2 regions of the Deinococcus sp. HSC-46F16 genome follow, and region 1 is predicted to be linked to the other one. Evidence: riboswitches for the same ligand, from Rfam matches in the RefSeq annotation. Region 1 holds a riboswitch; the other holds the start of a gene.

Region 1 (5,751 bases):
GTGAAAAAGAGGCTGCGCCCGGTCGCGGGGTTGGCGGTCTCGTTGAAGGCGCGGCGGTAGTTGTTGAAGGTGTAGCCCAGGATGCCCGGCGTGACATTGCGGTAGGCCAGCGAGCGCCCGAAGTTCTGCTCGTCGGAGGGCGGCAGGGTTCCCCCCACCACCGCCTGCCCGCGCTGCACGTCGATCTGGAGGGGCGTGCGCTCGAAGAGGGGGCCGCGCAGGAAGTACGCCCCGCCCCGCTCGACCAGTTCGACGGGCTGGTACTGCGACAGGGTGTACTGCACGGCCTGGGCCTCGGGGGTGTCCAGCGTGAGGGGCACTGTCCGGCCATCCTCCAGGGTCGCGGTCAGGCGGTCGCTGGGGGCACCGAGCTGCGCGGTCACCACCTGCCCGGTCTGCCGGGTCAGGGCCGGATATTCCACCGTGACCCGGTACGAGCGCACGTCACCGCTCGTGCCGGTGGGCGTCAGCGAAAGCCGGGCGAAGTCGCGGGCCTGCGCGAAGCGGGTGATGCTCACCAGGCTGACGGGCTGGTAGGGAAACAGCGCGGCGGCGGGCGGTGTCGGCGGCGTGCCGCGCGGGGAGCGCACCTGCACGTCAAACTCCACGGTGCGGCCGGGATACAGCCCGCCCTGCCAGCCCCCGCCGCCCCCCTGCACGCCGAGGTCGTAGGCCGCGCCGATGAAGCGGGCGCTGAGCTGCGGAATGATCAGCCGGGGCGGGTACTCGTTGGGATCGTCCTTGAAGCTGCTCAGCACGCCCATCAGAAAAGGCCCCAGAAAAAAGAAGCTCATCACCAGCATGAAGGCGTAGAGCCACCCGGCCCGTGCCCAGCGGCGGCGGGCCAGCCAGCGCTCGCCGGTGTCGGTCACGCGGGCGCGGCGCGGTGCGGGAAGGACGGTCATGGTCGCCTCCGAATGGGCGCGGAGTCCATCAGCGCACCTCCGAGGGGAAGAAGCGCCGCTGCACGAAGACCATCGCCAGGATGATCAGCGCGAGGATGATCGCCGCCGCCGCCGCCATGTTCACCGGGGCCGCGCCCGCCTGGAAGGTGTTGGTGTACACGTAGTAGGCCAGCGTGATCAGCGTGTCGCGCGGCGCGGCGGCCCCGATCACCGCCACCTGGTCGAACATCTGCATGGTGCCGATGAGGCCCACCGTCACCACGTAAAAGGTCACCGGCCGCAGGTTGGGCACCGTCACGTTGACCAGCTTCTGCCAGGGCGTGGCCCCGTCGATGTCGGCGGCCTCGTACAGCGCCCCGGGAATGTTCTGGAGTCCCGCCAGGAAAAACAGCATCAGCGTGGGCACCGTGGTGAAGGTGTTCTGGATGACCACCACCAGCAAGGGGATGCTCAGGACCCGCACGCCGCCCAGCGTGACCCACTTGTCCGCGAAGTACTGGTAGTCGAAGGGCGGCACCTCCCGCCCCCAGACCACCCCCAGGAACACCAGCGCCGCCGTGACCACCCCGGCCCCCAGCGCACTCACGGCGGCCAGCGCGGGGTCGAACCACCCGGCGGGGTGACCGGCGCGGCGTTCCAGCCACACCTGCACCACCTGCGCGACCACCAGCCCGATCAGGAAGGTCACGATCAGCGGGGCGTAGGCCTGCGCCTGCGTGATCAGGTAGTTGGCGACCCCCCGGCGCTGAAAGAGCCACAGGAAGATCAGGGTGATCACCACGCTGCTGGTGATGGACGGCATATACCACGCCGCGCGGAAAAAGGCCATGCCGCGCAGCCGGTTGTTCAGCGCGACCGACATCAAGAGGGCGAAGACCGTCTGGAGCGTTGTGGTGACCAGCGCGAAGATCAGGCTGTTGGCGAGCGCCCGCCGGAAAGACGGGTCGGCCAGCACCTGCGCGTAGGGCTGCGGCCCGATCACTTGCGGCGTGTTGAACAGGTTGAAGTCGGTAAAGGAGTAGTAGATCGCCCGCCCGAAGGCGTAGAAGAAAAAGACCGCGCTCGTGATCAGGAAGGGCGCGAGAAAGAGGTAGGCGGTCGCCGTGACTTGGCCTCGTCGAAACATGGGCACGCCTCCTTCCGGGGCATTCGGGGGAAGCCGGGCGCCCCTGTACGGAGTTCCCCGGCCCCCCCGGGAGCCTCTAGCGGCGCTGGAAGGTGGTCATGTCCGCCTGCGCCTTTTTCAGCGCGTCGGCGGCGCTGCGCTGGCCGCTCAGGACGGCGGCGAGGGCCTCGTTGATGGGCTTGGCCCAGTCGGGTCCCTGCGGCCCGAAGGTAAAGGCGCGGACGTTGCCGTCGTCGGCCCCGGCGAAGACGAGGCGGGCGTTCTGGGCACCGGGGTCGGTCTTCTTGAAGTAGGCGTTGTTCGTCAGCGAGGAGCGGCTGGGAATCGCCAGGCCCTGCTCCAGCACGTACTGCTGGGCCTGGGCGCTCGTCAGTAGGTTGAGAACCTTGACGGCGGCGGCGCGGTTCTTGGTCCCGGCGTTGATCGCCCAGCCCACGGTGTACAGGAAGTTGCCACGCTGGCCGGTCTTGTTGTTCTTGGGCATCAGCGCGGTGCCGTAGCGCAGGTTGGGGGCGTTGTCGCGCAGGAAGTTCACGATCCACCCGCCCTCGAAGACGACCGCGACCTTGCCGGACTTCAGGCAGTCGCCGCCCCAGCCCGCCGAGAGTTCGCTGGGGGTCACGCCCACCTTGTCCCGCGCCAGCCCGGTGTACCAGGTAAAGGCTTCCGCGAAGCGCGGGTCGGCCAGGTTGGTGCGGCCGTTGCTCCCGAACTGTTGCCAGCCGGTCGCGTAGGCAAAGGCCCCGAAGCGGTCAAAGTTGGGCTGCAGGCAGGTCCCGTAGTAGTCGCCTCCCAGCCGCTGCTTGACCTGCCGTAGCTTGGTCGCCAGGCTGGTCCAGGTCTCGTTGTTGGTGGGGTAGGCGACCTTCGCCTCGTCGAACAGGTCGCGGTTGTACACCATCGTGAGGGTGTTGAAGTCCTTGGCGATGGCGTAGAGCCGCCCCCCACGGGTAAAGGCCGTGTTGAGGCTGCGGATAAAGGGGCTGGTGGTCACGACCCCGTTCAGCGGCAGGATCTTGCGCGTCGCCACGAAGCCGTCGAGCGTCTCGGCGGGGAGGTACATCACGTCCCCAGCGGTCCCGGCGGCGAGCAGGGTGCTGAGCTGCTGGTTGTAGTCGCCCTGAAGCGGCTGGTAGGTGACTGTGACCCCCTCGCGGGCCATCACGGGCCGCACGAAGCGGTTGATCAGGTCGTTGACGAGCGCCTGATCGGTGCCGCCATAGCCGTTGATCTTGATCGTGCGGGTCGCGTCCTGCGCGGCGGCGGACGGGGCGAGGAGGGCGAGGCCGAGGGTCAGGCAGAGGGCTCGGTTCATGGGGTTCCTCCGGGGGGGGGCGCGACCGTCGCGCCGGGGACGAGGTGAACGGGAACGACTTCGCCACGGGGGGGGCGCCCCGAGGTGGCCTCCTGCATCAGCGAGAGCGCGGTGCGGGCGATGCGGCTGATGTCCTGCGCGACGGTCGTGAGGCGCACGGGCAGGGGCAACTCGGGCAGGCCGTCGAACCCCACGACCGACACGTCCCCCGGCACCCGCACTCCCAGGTCGTCCAGCGCGGCGATGGCCCCGGCCGCGCTCTCGTCACTCTGGGCAAACAGGCCGGTCCAGCGCAGGCCCCCTTCCCAGGCGCGGCGGGTCGCCCGGTAGCCGCCCAGCACGGTGAAGTCCGCCCCGATCACCTGGGTGCGGGCGCCCGCCGCCCCCGCCGCCCGAAGGAAGCCGCGCTCGCGGTCCTGGGCGACCTGGCTGCCTCCCGCGCCGAGGTACACGAGGTCGCGGTGCCCCGCCCGCACCAGTTGCTCGGTCGCCAGCGCCGCCCCGCCCTCGTCGTCGGGCGCGACCCAGAAGAAGCCGGGCTGGTGCCCGATCAGCACCGCCGGGACCCCACGCTCCCGCAGCAGCTTCAGGCGGGGATCGCCCTCCGCCGCGTGCATCACGAGCACCGCGCCCGGCAGCCGCGCCAGGCGGGTCAGGTCCGCCCGCAGGTTCACGAGCTGCACGCCGTGCGAGGCGGTGTGCTCCTCCAGGGCCTGGCGGAACAGCACGTGGTAGGGACTGAGCAGCGGGTCGTCCGGGGCAAAGGAGAGGCCCAGCGTGCGCCCCGTGCGCCAGCTCAGGTGCCGGGCGGCCGGGTCGGGCACGTAGCCCATGTTCGCCATGACCTCCTGCACCCGCTGCCGGGTCGGGGCGGCCACCGTGGCGTGCCCGTTGATCACGCGGCTCACCGTGCCCTTGCTGACGCCAGCAGCCCGGGCGATGTCGTCGATGGTGGGTCGGGTCATGGGCACAGGATTCATGGTCGGCAGCGCTCCTGGGGGCTGTAACCGGTTACAAGCCGGGCGACGCGGGGCAGGCCGTCCGGGTGGGGCAGATTGTAAGCGGTTACAAGGCCATTGTCCCTTTTCCGGGAGCGGTGTCAAGGGGCGGGCTCAGCCGTGCCCGTCCAGACAACTGGCCCCCCGGAGTCTGGGCCGTGCGCTAGCCTCCTGAACGGCCCGCAGAGGGCCACTCTTATCCAGAGCGGCGCGAGGGATCTGGCCCCAAGACCGCCGCAGCAACCGGCCCTCATCACGGCATCGGTGCTGACCAGCCCGCACGCGCCAACGATGGTTCATCCGCGTCGGGACCGATAAGGGAAGGGTCAAGCTCGACACCGTCGCGTCCCCTTCTCCGTTCTCAGCCTCGGGAGGGGACGTGCGCTTGTTGTTCCCCTCCGGCCTTTCCAGACGGAGGATTGTTCGTTTGTCCGTTTCATCTCCCCTGCCCGCCCTGCTGTTTGAGGGCGTGGGCAAAACCTATCCGGGCCAGAGCAGCCCGGCCCTTCAGGACCTCACGCTGGCGGTGCCGCGCGGCCGCCGGGTCGGCATCATCGGCCGCAGCGGCGCGGGCAAGAGCACGCTGGTCCGCCTGATAGGCGGGCTGGAGACGCCCGACGCGGGCCGCCTGCTGGTGCAGGGGCAGGACCTCTCGCAGCTCGCACCCGCGCAGCGGCGCTCACAGCAGGCCCGCATCGGGGTCGTCTTTCAGCACTTCAACCTGCTCGCGCAGCGCACGGCCCTGGGGAACGTGACCCTGCCGCTCGAACTCGCGGGGGTGCCGCGCGGGGTCCGGGAGGCGCGGGCGCGGGACCTGCTGGCGCAGGTGGGGCTGGCGGACCTCGCGGGCCGCTATCCCGCGCAGCTCTCCGGCGGGCAAAAGCAGCGGGTCGGGATCGCCCGGGCGCTCGTGCTGGACCCCGACCTCCTGCTGGCCGACGAGGCCACGAGTGCGCTCGACCCGGAGACGAGCGCGGGCATCCTCGCCCTGCTCACCGAGGTGCAGCGCCACCGCGACCTCACGCTGGTCGTGGTGACCCACCAACTGGAGGTCGTGCGGGCCGCCTGCACGCACGTCGCCGTGCTGGACGCGGGGCGGCTGGTGGAGAGCGGCGAGACGCGGGAGGTGCTGGCCCGGCCCGCCCACCCGGTCACCCGCGCCCTGCTGGACGCGCACCGCCCGCAGGTGCCGCTCTCGCCGGGCGAAACGCTGCGCCGGGTCACCCTCCCCGACCTGGGCGCGGACACGCTGGAGCGGCTGGCCGCCCTGGGGGCGCGGCTGGTGCAGGCCGAGCCGCACCCGCAGGGGGTGGACGCCTGGCTGGCCCTGCCGGAGACGGCGCCCGACCCGGCACTCTGGCCCCGTGAGGTCTCCTTCCCGCTGGGGGCGAGGGCGTGATGGACAGC
Region 2 (5,751 bases), on a different contig from region 1:
TGCGGTTGACCGGGCCATCCGGCGCGGCGAAGCGGGCACGGGCCGCCAGCAGTTCGGCCCGGCGGGCGAGGTCGGCCTCAGCCCGCGCGAGCTGGGTGCGCTGGCCTTCCGTGAGCGCGGCGAGGAGGCCCTCCCGACCCTGGCCCGCTGCCGAGGCTCCCAGGGAGGGGGCGGTGGCCAACGCCTGGGCTTCGGTCCGCAGCGCGGCGCGGGCCGGGTCGTCCAGGGTCAGCGTGCCGTGGGCCACGAGGTCGGCCAGCACCCGCACCGTGCGCAGCAGCCGGAGGGTGGGCAGGGCCGCCTGCACCCGCTGGGGGGTCTGAACACTCATGGGAACCTCGCTGCGGGGTGGCGCCGCCCTGCCCGCAGACGGGGAGGTCGCCGACCCGAACCCCCCGCCGAGGGCAGCCAGGGTCAAACCGATCAGGACGAGCCGGGTCATGGATTCAGCCTAGCCCCGGCGGGTAATGGGGGGCTGATGTCAGGCTGGAGGCGAAAAGAGAGGGGGCCAGGACTTCCCGCGTCCCGGCCTCCTCTCCACCCTCTGGCGTGTGCCTTTACTCCGCCAGGCGGCGGGCACGCTGCTCGGGGGTTTCCTCGGGCATGATCCACGCGCCCTTCTTGGGCAGATGATCCTTGCTGATGCGGGGCTGCGCCTTCACGGTCTGGGTCGACAGGCCGGTCAGGTTCTCGTACCACTTGTAGGCCTGCACCTGCACGCCCGCCGTGGTGGCGGCGTCCAGCACCGCGCGGTAGCCCTGGTGGCCCAACTCGGCGGCCCTGAAATAGTTCATCGCGGTGTACTCGCGCTCGGCCTGCGCGAACAGGGCGTCGGCGCTGCGGGCCGCGCCCTGCACGCCCTGGACCTTCCCGGCGCGGCGGGCGATTTCCAGAATCGCGTTGGTGTTGTTGAGGTACGCGGCCGTCAGGTAGCGGTACTGCGCGTCGAGGTTGAACTGCCCGAAGGTGCGCGACAGGTCGTTGTAGGACATGATCGTCGCACTCTGGTCGCCCGAATCCACGAAGCGGAAAAATCCGCTGGAGCCGTAGGAGAGGTCCTCCTCGCTGTCGTAGCCGTCGTGCGGGTGCGACAGGCTGAGGTGGTGCCCGACCTCGTGCACGGTGGTGTCGGTAAAGCCGTACCCGCCGGGGTTGATCAGGCTGGGCGTCAGGAAGGAATACACGAAGCTCTGGGTGCCGGTCTGACCGTCGTCGTAGGCAATGCCCAGCAGCCCGCCCTGGCTGTCGCTGGCGTCGTTGAAGGCATAGATCGGCAGCAGGTACTTGTCCCCGGCCGCCCTGTAGCTCTCGCGCAGCTCGCGCACCCCGAACTGGAACAGTTCCTCACCGGAGAAGTCCGCGAAGTCGGGCGAGCAGATGTCTTCCGCTTCGACCGGGAAAAAGCAGTTGTACACGTCGGCGAGGTCGCCGTCGAGCGCCGTCTGCCGGACATTGGTGCTGAACTTGGCAAAGGGCTGCAGGACCGACACGCGGCTCTGAAGCAGGGCGCGGTTGAGCAGCGTGCCGGGGTCGCGGGCACCCTCGCCCTGTTCGACCCGCACGTCGAGTTCGATCTCCTCGGGCATCCGGGGCGGCGTCAGGGCCACCCGGTAGATCGGGCTGGGGGTAAAGAGCAGGTTCAGCGCGGTGTAGCGGACCACCCGCGCAAGGTCCACACTGACCTTCCGGCCGTAGGCGACGCTCGCCTTGCGGGTGCCGTACTCCCAGATGGGCGGCATGCGGTAGTCGGGCTCGCCGTCCCCGGTCGAGTCGAAGTTCGTCACGTCCCAGGCGTCGGTCCAGGGGTCGGGGTTGGCCGACAGGTCGTAGAACCACACGCGCTGCGGGGCCGCGCCCTGGCGCACGCTGCCGCCCCAGGCGATCAGGCGTCGGCTGGCGCGGGCGCCGAAGCGGGTCCCGGTGTCGGTGTCCGCAGCGTCCGCGCGGGTGTAGGAGTGGAACTTGAAGTCCGGGCGGCTGTACCAGTTCACCAGATAGATCGTGTATTCGCCGGGCTTCACGCCGACGCGCGAGACGTTGTCGGCCAGCCAGTTCTCGGTCGCCAGAGCGTCGATCTCGAAGTTCTTCTCCACCGGACGGTTGATCAGGGGCGAGGGAGCCTCGCACTTGTCGGTGGGCACCTGATATTCCTCGCCCGTCTCCTCGTCCGTTTCGGTCACGAACTGACAGTTGAAGTACTTCTGATAGACCGTGAGCGGCTTCTCGGTGGCGTTCTGCGACAGGTACCCGAAGAAGTCGTCCTCAAACTTCTGGTCGGCAAAGACGTAGTTGTAGTCGTAGTCGAAGACGTTGCCGGTGTACTCAGTGTTGCCATAGGCGCTGGGGATGCGGGCGATCGTCTCGTAAGACTTCGGCAGGGTGTCGCGGAAATCGCGCGTGTTCACGTTCTGGGCCGTCTGGACCTGACCGGGCAGGGCTTCCCGGTAGCCCACGAAGACCACGTTGACCTTCAGGCGGGTGCGGATGCTGTCCTGTTCGCCGGGCTTGAGGGTGCTCAGGCGGCCGAACTCGGTATCGGTGCCCGGCGCCGGTTGGGTCCGGGTGGTGCAGGAGGCGAGCAGCGAGGCGCTGAGCAGGAAGAGGGCAGTGGCGCGAAGGGTCATAGGCCTCCTGGGGTCCTGGCTGGACCATGAGTGAACTCGGGTGTTGCCATGAGAAGTCTAGCGGCTTTTGGAGAGGCCATGCACCCAGTTGGGGAGGGTGCCTGGTCTGGACAACCGCGTTGACCCCACCCGCCTTTGCCTGTTACCGTCCTGAACAGCTCCCGCGTGGAGCGACCCCTATCCAGAGCGCCCGAGAGACCTGGCTCGTCGACGGCGCGGCAACCGGACCCCATCACGTCACGGTGCCAAGGCCAGCCCACCTCCAGCGGTCGACGATGACCGCCCGCGTGGGACCGATCAGGGAAGGTCACGCGGATGAAATCCCCGCCCCTTCTCGATTGCCCGAGAGGGGGCCTTGCCTTTGGCGCGGCTCCCCACAGTTTCCCGCTTCTCTTCTCTGTGAGGAGGCCGTCATGGCGTCTACTCCCAAGCCGCTCCACTTCGACACCCTGCAAGTCCACGCCGGGCAGCGTCCCGACCCCGCGACCGGGGCACAGGCCGTGCCCATCTACGCGACCAACTCCTACGTGTTCGAGTCGCCGGGGCACGCCGCCGATCTGTTCGGGCTGCGCTCGTTCGGCAACATCTACAGCCGGATTCAGAACCCCACGACCGCCGTGCTGGAGGAGCGTGTGGCGGCGCTGGAGGGCGGCGTGGGCGCCCTGGCGGTGGCGAGCGGACACGCCGCGCAGTTTCTGGCGATCACCAACGTCGCGCAGGCCGGAGACAACATCGTCTCCACGCCCAACCTGTACGGCGGCACCGTCAACCAGTTCCGGGTGACCCTGCGGCGGCTGGGCATCGAGGTGCGCTTCACCAGCAAGGAGGAGCGCCCGGAGGAGTTCGCCGCTCTGATCGACGACCGCACGCGGGCCGTGTATCTGGAGACCATCGGCAACCCGGCGCTGAACGTGCCCGACTTCGAGGGGATCGCGGCGGCAGCGCACGCGAAGGGCGTCGCGGTCTTCGTGGACAACACTTTCGGGGCGGGTGGGTACTACTGCCAGCCCCTCCGGCACGGGGCGGACGTGGTGCTGCACTCGGCAAGCAAGTGGATCGGCGGGCACGGCAACGGCATCGGCGGAATTATCGTGGATGGGGGGAGCTTCGACTGGGGCAACGGGCGCTACCCCCTCTTGACCGAGCCCAGCCCCAGCTACCACGGGCTGAACTTCTGGGAGACGTTCGGCACGGGCAACGCGCTGGGGCTACCCAACGTCGCCTTTATCACCCGCGCCCGCACCGAGGGGCTGCGTGACCTGGGGCCGACCCTGGCCCCGCAGCAGGCGTGGCAGTTCCTGCAAGGGGTGGAGACGCTGTCGCTCCGCGCCGAGCGGCACGCGCACAACGCGCTCGCGCTGGCCTCGTGGCTGAGTGCCCACCCGGACGTGGCGCGGGTGACCTACCCCGGCCTGTCCAACCACCCACATTACGACCGGGCGCAGGCGTACCTGCCGCGTGGGGCGGGGGCGGTGCTGACCTTCGAGCTGCGGGGAGGCCGGGAGGCGGGCGAGGCCTTCATCCGCTCGGTGCGGCTGGCGCAGCATGTGGCGAACGTGGGCGACACGCGCACGCTGGTGATTCACCCGGCCAGCACGACGCACTCGCAGCTCGACGAGATCACCCAGACGGCGGCGGGCGTGACGCCGGGGCTGGTGCGGGTGTCGGTGGGGACCGAGCATCTCGGGGACATTCAGGAGGACTTTGCGCAGGCACTGGCCGCCGCGCTGGTGGATGTGTGACGGCGGTGGCGCGGCCCCCCAGCATGGCCCGCCGCCTCTTACACGGGAGGAGGTACAAGCTCAAACTGCCCTCCTCTTTCGGAACGCGCCACTCCTGCTGGACTGCGGGCAGGCCGCCCACGACGTTCGGGTCGCGTACCACACCTACGGCACGCCCTCCGAGCACGCCGTCCTCGTGCTGCACGCGCTGACGGGCACGAGCGCGGTGCATGAGTGGTGGCCGGACTTTCTGGGACCGGGGCGCCCGCTGGACCCCACGCGGGACTTCATCGTGTGCGCGAACGTGCTGGGAGGCTGCGCGGGAACGACCGGCCCGGCCGAGCTGCCGCGCGTGGGGGGCGAGGACCCGCCCCTCACCCTGCGGGACCTGGCGCGGGTCGGGCGGGCGCTGCTGGAGCACCTCGGCGTGAGGCGGGTCTCGCTGGTGGGCGCGAGCATGGGCGGGATGCTGGCCTACGCGTGGCTGATGGAGTGCCCCGATCTGGTGGAGCGGGCCGTCATCATCGGGGCGCCCGCCCGCCACTCGCCGTGGGCGGTGGGCCTGAACACGGCGGCGCGGGCGGCCATTCGCGCGGCTCCCGGCGGCGAAGGGCTGAGGGTGGCGCGAATGGTCGCCACCCTGAGCTACCGCAGCCCCGCGAGTTTCGCCCGCACCCAGCCCGGCTGGGGCACCCGCCACCCCGGTACCGCCGACATCACCACCTATCTGGAGCATCAGGGCGAGAAACTGGCCGCCCGCTTCGACGAACGCTCCTACCTCGCGCTGACGGGGGCGATGGACCGGTTCCAGCCGTCGGACACGGAGGTGCGGTCCATCCGGGTGCCGGTGCTGGTGGTCGGAATTTCCAGCGACCTCCTGTATCCGCCCACCGAGGTGCGGACTCACGCCGAGACGCTGCCGCGCGGGCAATACCGCGAACTGGAGAGTCCGCACGGCCACGACGCTTTCCTGATGGACCCCGGAGAGTTGCCAGAATGGGTCGGCGCGTTCTTGGGGACACTGGCCTGACCCCCCACAGCCTCCCCCATTGGCTTCAGCGTTACTCAAGCGTTCTCTCAGAAGCCGGGGAGAGGGTGGCAGCTCATTGCGCCGCCCGTTAGCGTCGGGAAGCCATGACCACGGCCTTCCAAGTGATCGAGGCGATCGGGCTGGTGCTGCTGTCGATGTACCTGGCCTACTCGCTGTGTGCGCTGGTCGCGCAGCCCCGGCAGCCCCCGCCCCGCCGGGCCGCCCTGCGCTTCACGTTCGTGATTCCGGCGCTCAACGAGGCGGCGGTGATCGGGGCGACCCTGCGAAACCTGCGGGCGGCAGCTCCCGACGCGCGACTGGTCGTGATCGACGACGGGAGTGACGACGGCACGGCGGCGGAGGTCGAAGCTGTGGG

Evidence for each region. Region 1 has a riboswitch for S-adenosylmethionine ahead of L1280_RS08390 (methionine ABC transporter ATP-binding protein). Riboswitches for the same ligand answer to the same signal wherever they lie in the genome.
Region 2: linked by a shared signal. The riboswitch ahead of L1280_RS01425 (O-acetylhomoserine aminocarboxypropyltransferase/cysteine synthase family protein) and the one ahead of L1280_RS08390 (methionine ABC transporter ATP-binding protein) in region 1 are both predicted to bind S-adenosylmethionine.

Annotation. Positions count from the first base shown of each region.
Region 1 covers NZ_JALJZW010000003.1:177,417-183,167, reverse strand. Annotated here, with positions in the region: gene L1280_RS08410 (carbohydrate ABC transporter permease) at 1-905, opposite strand, end outside; gene L1280_RS08405 (carbohydrate ABC transporter permease) at 934-2,031, opposite strand; gene L1280_RS08400 (extracellular solute-binding protein) at 2,108-3,346, opposite strand; gene L1280_RS08395 (LacI family DNA-binding transcriptional regulator) at 3,343-4,311, opposite strand; SAM riboswitch class I at 4,538-4,665, shown strand; gene L1280_RS08390 (methionine ABC transporter ATP-binding protein) at 4,772-5,743, shown strand; gene L1280_RS08385 (methionine ABC transporter permease) at 5,743-5,751, shown strand, end outside.
Region 2 covers NZ_JALJZW010000001.1:264,192-269,942, reverse strand. Annotated here, with positions in the region: gene L1280_RS01435 (hypothetical protein) at 1-442, opposite strand, end outside; gene L1280_RS01430 (hypothetical protein) at 558-2,624, opposite strand; SAM riboswitch class I at 2,800-2,927, shown strand; gene L1280_RS01425 (O-acetylhomoserine aminocarboxypropyltransferase/cysteine synthase family protein) at 3,038-4,366, shown strand; gene L1280_RS01420 (alpha/beta fold hydrolase family protein) at 4,359-5,375, shown strand; gene L1280_RS01415 (glycosyltransferase family 2 protein) at 5,480-5,751, shown strand, end outside.